3 regions of the Massilia litorea genome follow, and region 2 is predicted to be linked to each of the others. Evidence: predicted binding sites of a transcription regulator. Region 2 holds the regulator's gene; each other region holds the start of a gene.
What was found. The regulator sigma-54, encoded in region 2, starts transcription at its own class of promoters, with help from an activator protein. The targets are predictions, from matches to a motif close to TGGCANGNAANCTGCTTT.

Region 1 (3,237 bases), 170 kb from region 2:
TGCCGCGCCGCCGGCCTCCGCCGGCCCTCCCAAGGCCTTGTCGTTCGACGACCTGCCGCCGGCGCCGGCAAGGTCCAGCCTCACCGCGAAAACCCCGGCCAAAGCCTTATTTGAGAGCGAGGACCATCCGGCCGTGCGCGACGCCCTCGAGATCGCCAGGGCCGACCATCCTGCACTGTTCGCGCAGTCGGAGGGGCGCCTGGCCGCATTGTTCCGCCGCATCCTGCCGGTGAAGCTGGCGCTGGTGACGCAGTGGGGAGAGGAGCCCTTGATGGAGCAGGCCGCGCTGCTCCAGCCGATCACCGAACTGGTCCTGAAGTTTGCGGAAATGGGCGTGCCCGCGTTGCTGGAGGCGGCGCTGGAGAGCAGCAGGGCGCCAGCGGGCATGTTCGATAAACTGTTTCGCCGCCCGGCCTCGCCTGCCGAGTTCAAGCCGGCTCTGACGGCAAGTCGCGCGCAACTCCTGCAGCTCATGGCCGACAGCGAACTTGCCATGCGCAAGCTGGACGAGTCGGCGCGCAACCTGGGCTTGCACGGCCTGGTGCTGGCGGTGGTGTCGACGCTTGCCAGCGGCGCGCCCGAGGCGACGCTGGATGCGCTCGTGCAGCGCCGGACGCTGATTCAGCAGGCGGTTCGCCAGGCGGAGCTGTCGATGCTGCAGATGGAGCAGGTACGCCGGCAGGCCGCCGACCTGATCGGGCAGGTGTCGTCGTTCCTGACGGTGACCTTGCCCGCGCTCGAGATGGCGCAGGCGCAGGGCGGAAAGCAGGGATAGCGGGCATAAACAAAAAAAACGCCACCCGAGGTGGCGTCTCTGCTTTACTGCGGCGTCTTGCGGCCGCGCCTGGATGCCATTAATCCCGCGCCGCCGGCGACCAGCAGCAGCCAGGTGGCCGGCACCGGCACGTCGGTGGGCGGCGGCGGATTCTCTTCCCCAACCGTGCCTTGCACACCGACAGTGAAGCCGTTCCAATACTCATTGGTCAGGCTGCGCCAGGTCAGCGTGTCGAATGCACCGGTGAAGCGGATGGTGCCGTGCGGCTCGCCGCTGCCGATCAGCCGGTATTCGGTGTTGCCGCCGCCGAGGTCGACCACCTGCTTGGTCACGCTGCCGCAGCCCCAGTAGCCGCAGCTGTTGTCACCGGGAGCGGGAGCGCCGAGGCCGCCGCCGAAACTGAGGATGTCGAAATCCTGGTTCAGGAAGGCATAGCCATTGCCGTTCAGGCTGACAAAAGCGAAGACCGGATTGACGATCGACTGCGTGAAGGTCAGCGTCTGGGGGCCTGCGAACTGGAGGGCGATGATGTCGGTGCCGGTCGGCGGATTGTCGACCTGGGCGCTGGTGTATGGCGAGTTCCCGACAGGAGTACGTGGAATCCAGTAATCGTTGCCGCCGCTTGGCTGGTAGAAGCCGACGCCCGCCGCATTGGTATAGGTGACGCCGACGGTCGTGGTCGAGGTCGTGATGGTGCCTTGGGCGCTGAAACCGGTACCAGGGTCGGTGTCGGTCCCGGTCCAGTTGGTCCAGTAGATGGGGGCCGCGTTGGCCGCGGTTGCGGCCACCAGCAAGGTCAGGGCGGGAATGGCGCGAAACAGAAGTGCAGGACGACGTTGTGTGGTCATGATTGCTCCCTCGTAGTTTTCGACAGCCGAAGTAATCTTCGGTATGAAAATGGGAGCAACCTTCATGCCAGTTGGATAAATGCTTGATTATTAAAGAGGGCAGCGACGCGGAAAACGGCTGAGCGTCAAGTCTGTCGACAGCTCGCGCCTTGCACCCGTTTCGAACAGGATACGAGCGTGCCGATGCGGAAATAGCAACGCTACCCGGACGTGAGTAGTACAGCGCTTCACCGGTTTAATTGAAAAGCCCGACACAGGAGCGTGCTGTTAAACTTTGCAATCGCCTTCAGATCCCACCCGCAGGAGTACACAAATCCTAGCTTACTTAGTCACAGCGGCATGGCGTATGCCAAGGCTGGCGCTCACAGCCGTCCTATTGGCGCTGGCAGCCTTGGCCGGCACCATGACCTACACCGGTTTTCTTGTCGTCGGGGTGTTGGCCGATCATCTCGGCACTAGTCGCGCCATGGCGGGACTGCTGCTTGGCGTTTTGTTTGCAAGAATCCCCTGGTTTAGCAAAGGGAAGTTGCGCACTGTCGGTCTATTACCCAAACCTGCCCGTCGACCAGTCATCGTGAGCCTGCTCGCACTGTGCTTGCTGAGCTTTCTGTCGCAAGCCGAATACCTGTCCGCCCTGGTGATCGGTTTCGCTACCGCTTTTCTGCTTTCCTACCCCTGGCTGAGGCGGGCCATGTTCGGTCGCCTGAAATCGTCCATCTTCAAATTTGCTGCGGGCCGGAATCCTCCATCACGAACCGATGAGGGCAAGGTGATTGATGTTGAATTCAGGGAAAAGAAAAACTGAGGGTCGAATCGACGAGTGGACGTTGCGGCTGGGTGAATTGCTAGGCAGATGGCAAGCCGCCAAGAAAAGGACGGATTGCCGCCGCGACCTGGTCTGCTCCGCTGTAATGAACGGCATGGCCCCAGCGCGGAATCACGACTGGGGGCGCTGCGCGAAGCAGCCTGGCGGCTTCGTTGAGCCAGGATTGGGGAGCGATGGCGTCGTGTTCGCCGCGTATCAGCATGACTGGTGACGCGATGTCCGGCAGCTTCGCTTCGATGGGATAAGCCAGCATGTCATGGAACTCCGGGACGAACCGGCTACCCATGCGCAGATAATCCTTGATCACCTGCGGGACCAGCGATGGGCGTTCAAAGATTCCGCCCATGGCGAAGCGGCCAACTTGCTGCAATGTGCTGCGTGCTGCCGGATCGGGTACCGGAGCGATCAGGACCAGCCGGCCGATCCGTCCGGGATGGCGAAGTGCGGCCTCGACGGCAACCTGGCAGCCCATGGAGTGCGCAACCAGGCAGGCCTTTGCGATGCCGGTGCAATCCATCCAGTCGATCAATGCTTGCGCGAGTCCGGGGATGTCAGGCTGGACTTCAGGTGTGTCGCTCAGGCCATGTCCTGGAAGGTCGGGTACGTAGACGTCGAATTCCGTGGCCAGCCGTTGTGCCGCTGGAATGAAATAGGCGCCGGACACGCCCAGGCCGTGGATCATGACTGCCGGTAGCGTCCCCAGGCGGGCAGCGCCGGTGGCAACGCGGGCATGCATGTGTTGGCCGTTGACCTCCCATCGAAGGCTTTGCAATTCGCGGATCTGGCCA
Region 2 (3,237 bases):
GTCAGGACATGGTCGGTCATGGCGAATTCGTTGATGGAAAAGACAAGCATTTTACCCAAGACACTGCCGTCCACCGCACAAAATGAAAAGGGCGCCTTCCGGCGCCCTCGTTCAGACGGTGCTCGATGCGCGATCAGATCGCAGCAGCAGCCTCTCCGCCTTCAGGCAGGCGCTTGAGCGCCTCACGACTATGGTCCTTCAACATCGTCTTGTATTTCATCACCTGGCGATCGAGCCTGTCCATCAGGAGATCGATCGCCGCATACAGGTCTTGCGCCACACTTTCCACGTGTACGGTCTTGCCGGAGACGCGCAGGTTGATCTCGGCCTTCTGTCGTTTGTCTTTTTCGGTGAGGTTGTCGATCGCGAGGATGACGTGGGAATCGATCACTTGATCGAAATGGCGGGTGATGCGTTCGAGCTTGTTCTGTACGTATTCACGGATGGCGGGGGTGACGTCGAGGTGGTGGCCACTGATGGTGAGATTCATACACACTCCTTTGAAAATGTAGCGGCCGCCGCGCCGCGCAGGGAGTGCGCATGGGGGCCGCTGTTACAAGGATTTGCGGAGACTGACGGGAGGAATCTTGAGTGCCTCGCGGTATTTTGCAACCGTGCGGCGCGCAATGACCATCCCTTGTTCACCGAGCATTTCCGCGATCTTGCTGTCGGATAATGGGTTCTTTGGGTCTTCTGCTCCTGTCAGTTGCGCAATGAGCGCCCGTATCGCCGTAGACGATGCTTCGCCCCCCGCTTCGGTGGCGACATGGCTTCCGAAGAAATACTTCAGCTCAAACATGCCGTGCGGGGTCAGCATGAATTTTTGAGTTGTCACGCGAGAAATTGTGCTCTCGTGTAGTCCTAGTGTATCAGCTATCTCGCGAAGCACAAGGGGACGCATGGCAACCGCGCCATGGCTGAAAAAGTTCTTCTGGCGCTCCACAATTGCCTGCGAAACACGCAGGATCGTGTCGAAACGCTGGCGCATATTTTTAATGAGCCACTTCGCTTCCTGCAGCTGCGCGCTCATCTGGCCTTCGCCTTTGCCCTGCTTGAGCAAATTCGCATAGACGTTGTTCACACGCAGGCGCGGCATCACTTCGTTGTTCAGCGAGACGCTCCAGCCGCCCTTCGACTTGCGGACAATAACGTCCGGTACGACGTAATCCGAGACGCTCGACGCGAAGGCGGCGCCGGGATGCGGATTGCACTGGCGGATCACGGCCTGCGCTTCACGCAGGTCCTCGTCGTCGCAGTCGAGCGCTTTTTTCAGTTTCGTGAATTCGCGCTGCGCGAACCAGCTCAGATACCCCTCGACGATTTTCAGGGCCATGCGCCGCGTCACCAGCGGCACGCCCGGCATCGCGCGGATCTGCAGCGCCAGGCATTCGGATGCGCTGCGCGCGCCGACGCCGACCGGGTCCAGGCTTTGCACCAGCGCCAGCGCGCAGCGCAGTTCGTCCATCTCGACCTCGAGCTCCTCCGGCAAGCGCGCATGGATCTCGTCGAGCTGCTCCTCCAGGTAGCCGTTGTCGTCGATCGCGTCGATCACGAGTTCGGCCAGCGCGCGGTCGCGCGCCGTGACGCCCGTCACGCGAATCTGCTCGCACAGATGCTCGCGCAGGGTCACGCCGACCGCGCCGAGCTGCGGGCGGCCGTCGTCGTCGCCGTCGCCGCTCGATGCGCGCGAACCCTCTCCCCAGTCGCCCTCGGACTCGCCGCGTTCGACCTCGCCGCCTTCGCCGCCCTCGGCCGCCTCGGGCGCAGGGGCGCCCTCCTCGTTGTTCGGCGCCGGCGCCTCGGCTTGCGCCGGCGCGCTGTTGATCGCGCCGTCGGCCAGCAGGCGCACCGAGTGGTCGAGCGGGTCGTCGAGCCGTTCGAGCAGCGGGTTATCGGACAGGATCTGCTCGATCTCCTGATGTAGTTCAAGGGTGGAGAGCTGCAGCAGGCGGATCGACTGCTGAAGCTGCGGCGTGAGCGCCAGGTGCTGCGAAGTCCGGAGTTGCAGGGATTGTTTCATGGTGCCGCTCGGTGTCCCGTGTTGTTGCTACAGCCTTGCTACATGCGGAAGTGTTCGCCCAGGTAGACGCGTCGTACCGACTCGTCGGCGATGATGTCGTCGGGACGTCCCGACGCCAGCACCGCGCCCTGGTTGATGATGTAGGCGCGGTCGCAGATGCCGAGCGTCTCGCGCACATTGTGGTCGGTGATCAGGACGCCGATGCCGCGCTCCTTCAGGAAGCGCACGATGCGCTGGATCTCGATCACGGCGATCGGGTCGACGCCGGCGAACGGCTCGTCGAGCAGCACGAAGCGCGGATTGGTCGCCAGCGCGCGCGCGATCTCGACGCGGCGCCGCTCGCCGCCCGACAGCGACAGGGCCGGGTTCTCGCGCAGCTTCTCGATCTGCAGTTCGGCCAGCAGCGAGTCGAGGCGCGTATTGATGGCATCCTTCGTCAGCGCCTTGCCGTTGTCGTCGCGCTGCAGTTCGAGCACGGCGCGGATATTGTCTTCCACCGTCAGCTTGCGAAACACCGAGGCTTCCTGCGGCAGGTACGACAGGCCCATCACCGCGCGCCGGTGGATCGGCAGGCTCGAAATGTTGGCGCCATTGATCTCGATGGTGCCGGCGTCCGACGGCACCAGGCCGACGATCATGTAGAACGAGGTGGTCTTGCCGGCGCCGTTGGGGCCGAGCAGGCCGACGACTTCGCCGCAGCCGACTTCCAGCGAGACGTCGCGCACGACCAGGCGCTTGCCATAGCTTTTTTGCAGTCCGCGCACCACCAGGGTGCTGCGGTTGTCGCGTGCATCTTTCATTATTTCTTTCCTGGTGCTGCCGGCGCTGCCGGAGCCGCCGCTGGAGCCGCGGCGGGCGCAGTGCGGCGCGGCGCGATGATCAGGGTCCCGCGGCCGCCGCCGGACTTGGTCTCGCCGCTGGCGTCGTTGCGCACGGTGGCCACTTCCTTGCGGTTGTCGTAGGAGATGTAGGCGCCATCGAGTTCGTTCGTCAGGCGCCCGTTCTCGAGTTCCTTCACGATCGCCTTCGAGAACAGTTTCACGAGTTCCACCCGCTCGTCGTATTCGATGCGCTCGGCCTGGCCTTCGACCCACAGGTCCGGGCCGCCGTCGCGCTTCTGGCGGAAGGTCGCCACGCGCCCCGGGTTCGAAGTAAGCGTGACGTTCATGTAGCCTTCCGGGGTTTCCTTGAGCAGCGCGCGGTCCGACTTCAGGATC
Region 3 (3,237 bases), 120 kb from region 2:
ACTTCCAGCACGACACCTTCATCGTGCGCTGGAAGGAGCGCAATTTCAACGCCGACGCCTACGTCACCTTCGCGCTCGACTACGACGGCAGCATCGAGCACGTCAAAATGAAGGCGGTGTCCAGTGAGACCGACTTCAGCTACGATTTTCACGACTTGCTGTTCACGCCGGTGAAGCAGAAGGCGAAGCTGTAAAAGAAAACGGGCCGCTCGACGCGGCCCGTTTTGCATGGTGGGCGCCCCGTGCCCACCATGACGATTACTGCTTCACAAACTTGAGCGTCATCCGGTCGCTTTCTCCGATCGCCAGATTCTTCTCGCGGTCCTTGTCCTTGTTCGCCAACACCGGCGGCAGCGTCCACACGCCTTTTTCGTGATCCGCCTTGTCCTTCGGATTGGCGTTCACCTCGGATTTGCCGGCCAGTTTGAAACCTGCGCTCTCGGCCATCTTGATCACATAGGCCTCGTGCACATAGCCGCTCGAGGCCTTGTCGTCCTGCTTCATGGAGACGGGCAGGCGATGGTCGACCAGGCCCAGGACGCCGCCCGGCTTCAGCACCTTGTAGATCTCCTTGAAGGTGGTGCGCACCGCTTCGTCGCCGTCGCCGACCCAGTTGTGCAGGTTGCGGAAGGTGAGGACCATGTCGACGCTGCCCGCCGGCGCGATCTCGTAACGGCTGGGCGGCTCGAACACGGCGGTGGCGGCCTTGCCGTACAAGCCCGGATTCGCATCGAGTTTGGCGCGCAAGGCCAGGCCGCCCTTCTTGTCGGGTGCCTGGCCGGCGCCGATGTACTTGCCCTTGTCGCGCAGGTAGGGCGCCAGGATCTCGGTGTACCAGCCGCCGCCCGGCACCAGTTCCACCACCGTCATGGTCGGCTTGATGCCGAAGAAGCTCAGGGTCTCGTACGGATGGCGGTACACGTCGCGTTTGGCGTTGTCCGCGCGGTGTTCGGCGGCGATGGCGGCTTTCAGGGCGTCGTCGGCCGGGGCTGCACTGGCTGCGCCTGCTGCGCTCACGGCCAACAAGGCGGCGAGGATCAGTCGTTTCATGGAATCTCCGTTGTGGTAAGGGGCCGCCGGCCGGTGCCGTTGCCGCCGCGCCGATGATCGAACAAGCAACCCTTGCAGTCAAGCGAATCCAGTGGCTTGTCCCGCGTATGTACTGTCCGCCGCGTGTCCGCGGCGGACAGCCGGACACCCTGCGGACGCTGTCAATACGCGCAAAGACCGCCTGCTGTGCAGCACTGCGGCTGGTATGAAGATTGCCTATTCAAACGCTTGAGTTACTGATAATGTTGAACGGTTTGCCGCGCGTTCCAGCGCGAGGAAGTACCGAGGAATACATATACATACGCGGCAGTGCCGGTGTGCGCGCCGCCCCAAGACGCAGGTTGAATTCAGGAGACAGAATGGAACGTCGTACCTTCCTCAACATCAGCACCCTGGTATTCGGTTCGATGCTCATCCCGGTTGCCGGGCGTGCGATCGCGGCCGAAGAACTGCTCAGTCCCATGGCCGTCGCGGCCAAGAAAGCGCTGGCCGACACCGCGCTCAACGCCGCCACCAAGGCCGGCGCGTCCTACTGCGACGTGCGCATCGGGCGCTACCTGAACCAGTTCGTCACCACGCGCGACCTGAACGTGGAAAATGTCGTCAACACGGAATCGGCCGGCGTCGGCGTGCGCGTGATCTGCAACGGCGCCTACGGCTTCGCCGCCACCTCCGACATGACGCCGGACGGCATCGCCAACGCGGCGCGCCAGGCCGTCGCGATCGCCAAGGCCAACGCCAGACTGCAGACCGAACCGGTACAGCTGGCACCCGTCAAAGGCGTGGGCGAGGTAAGCTGGGCGACGCCGTACAAAAAGGACTGGCGCACGGTGCCGATCAAGGACAAGGCCGAGCTGCTGATCGCCGCGAACAAGGCCGGCATGGACAACGGCGCCAACTTCATGCAGTCGATGCTGTTCCAGGTGAACCAGCAGAAGTATTTCGCGTCGACCGACGGTTCCTACATCGACCAGGACCTGCACCGCCTGTGGGCACCCTTTAACGCGACCGCCGTCGACAAGGCGAGCGGCAAGTTCCGCTCGCGTAACGGCTTGGGTAGCCCGGTCGGCATGGGCTACGAATACCTGGACGCGCGTCCCGAGCACAAGATCAAGGCCGCCGGCGGCGTCGCCACGCTCTACACGCAGTCTTACGACATGATCGAGGATGCGCGCGCGGCCGGGCGCGACGCCAAGCGCAAACTCACCGCGAAATCGGTCACCCCTGGCAAGTACGACCTGATGCTCTCGCCGGAACACCTGTTCCTGACGATCCACGAATCGGTCGGCCACCCCACGGAGCTGGACCGCGTGCTCGGCTACGAAGCCAACTACGCCGGCACCAGTTTCGCCACGCTCGATAAATGGCAGTCGAAGAATTTCAAGTACGGCTCGCCGCTGGTGAACATCGTCGCCGACAAGACGACCCCGGGTTCGCTCGGCGCGGTCGGCTACGACGACGAAGGCGTGCGCTGCAAGGAGTGGAACATCATCAAGGACGGCATCCTGGTCAACTACCAGGCCACGCGCGACCAGGCCCACATCATCGGCGAGAAGGAATCGCACGGCTGCTCGTACGCTGACTCGTGGAGCAATGTGCAGTTCCAGCGCATGCCGAACGTCTCGCTGAAGGCGGGTACGAAGAAGATGAGCCCGGACGAGATGGTCAAGGGGATCAAGAAGGGCATCTATATCGTCGGCGACGGTTCCTTCTCGATCGACCAGCAGCGCTACAACTTCCAGTTCGGCGGCCAGCTGTTCTACGAAATCAAGGACGGCAAGATCGGGCAGATGCTGGAAGACGTGGCCTACCAGGCCAACACCCAGGAATTCTGGAGCGCCTGCGCCGGCATCTGCGACGAGAAGGACTGGCGCATGGGCGGCTCCTTCTTCGACGGCAAGGGCCAGCCGCCGCAGATCAGCATCGTCTCGCACGGTTCCTCGACCGCGCGCTTCAACGGCATCAACGTGATCAACACCGCCCGCAAGATCGGCTAAGGACATTCATGACCATCCTGACCCAGGACCAAACGAAACGCATCTGCGACCGCGTGCTGTCGCTGTCGAAAGCGGACGAGTGCATCGTCACCATCGGCGGCAAGCGCAACGGCAACATCCGCTTCGCGCGCAACGCCGTGTCGACGGCCGGCCTGATCGACGACACGGCGATTACCGTGCGCGTTGCCTT

Region 1: the regulator sigma-54 is predicted to act here: its motif matches at 1,676-1,693, upstream of LPB04_RS02780 (PEP-CTERM sorting domain-containing protein).
Region 3: the regulator sigma-54 is predicted to act here: its motif matches at 1,252-1,269, upstream of LPB04_RS04140 (TldD/PmbA family protein).

The regions. Positions count from the first base shown of each region.
Region 1 covers NZ_CP062941.1:631,737-634,973, reverse strand. The annotation lists gene LPB04_RS02785 (hypothetical protein) at 1-775, shown strand, start outside; gene LPB04_RS02780 (PEP-CTERM sorting domain-containing protein) at 820-1,623, opposite strand; gene LPB04_RS02775 (FxsA family protein) at 2,027-2,428, shown strand; gene LPB04_RS02770 (alpha/beta fold hydrolase) at 2,469-3,237, opposite strand, start outside.
Region 2 covers NZ_CP062941.1:802,007-805,243, forward strand. The annotation lists gene LPB04_RS03525 (enoyl-CoA hydratase/isomerase family protein) at 1-20, opposite strand, end outside; gene hpf (ribosome hibernation-promoting factor, HPF/YfiA family) at 134-490, opposite strand; gene LPB04_RS03535 (RNA polymerase factor sigma-54) at 554-2,020, opposite strand; gene lptB (LPS export ABC transporter ATP-binding protein) at 2,059-2,820, opposite strand; gene lptA (lipopolysaccharide transport periplasmic protein LptA) at 2,820-3,237, opposite strand, start outside.
Region 3 covers NZ_CP062941.1:923,741-926,977, reverse strand. The annotation lists gene LPB04_RS04150 (serine hydrolase) at 1-194, shown strand, start outside; gene LPB04_RS04145 (class I SAM-dependent methyltransferase) at 259-1,050, opposite strand; gene LPB04_RS04140 (TldD/PmbA family protein) at 1,410-3,047, shown strand; gene LPB04_RS04135 (TldD/PmbA family protein) at 3,056-3,237, shown strand, end outside.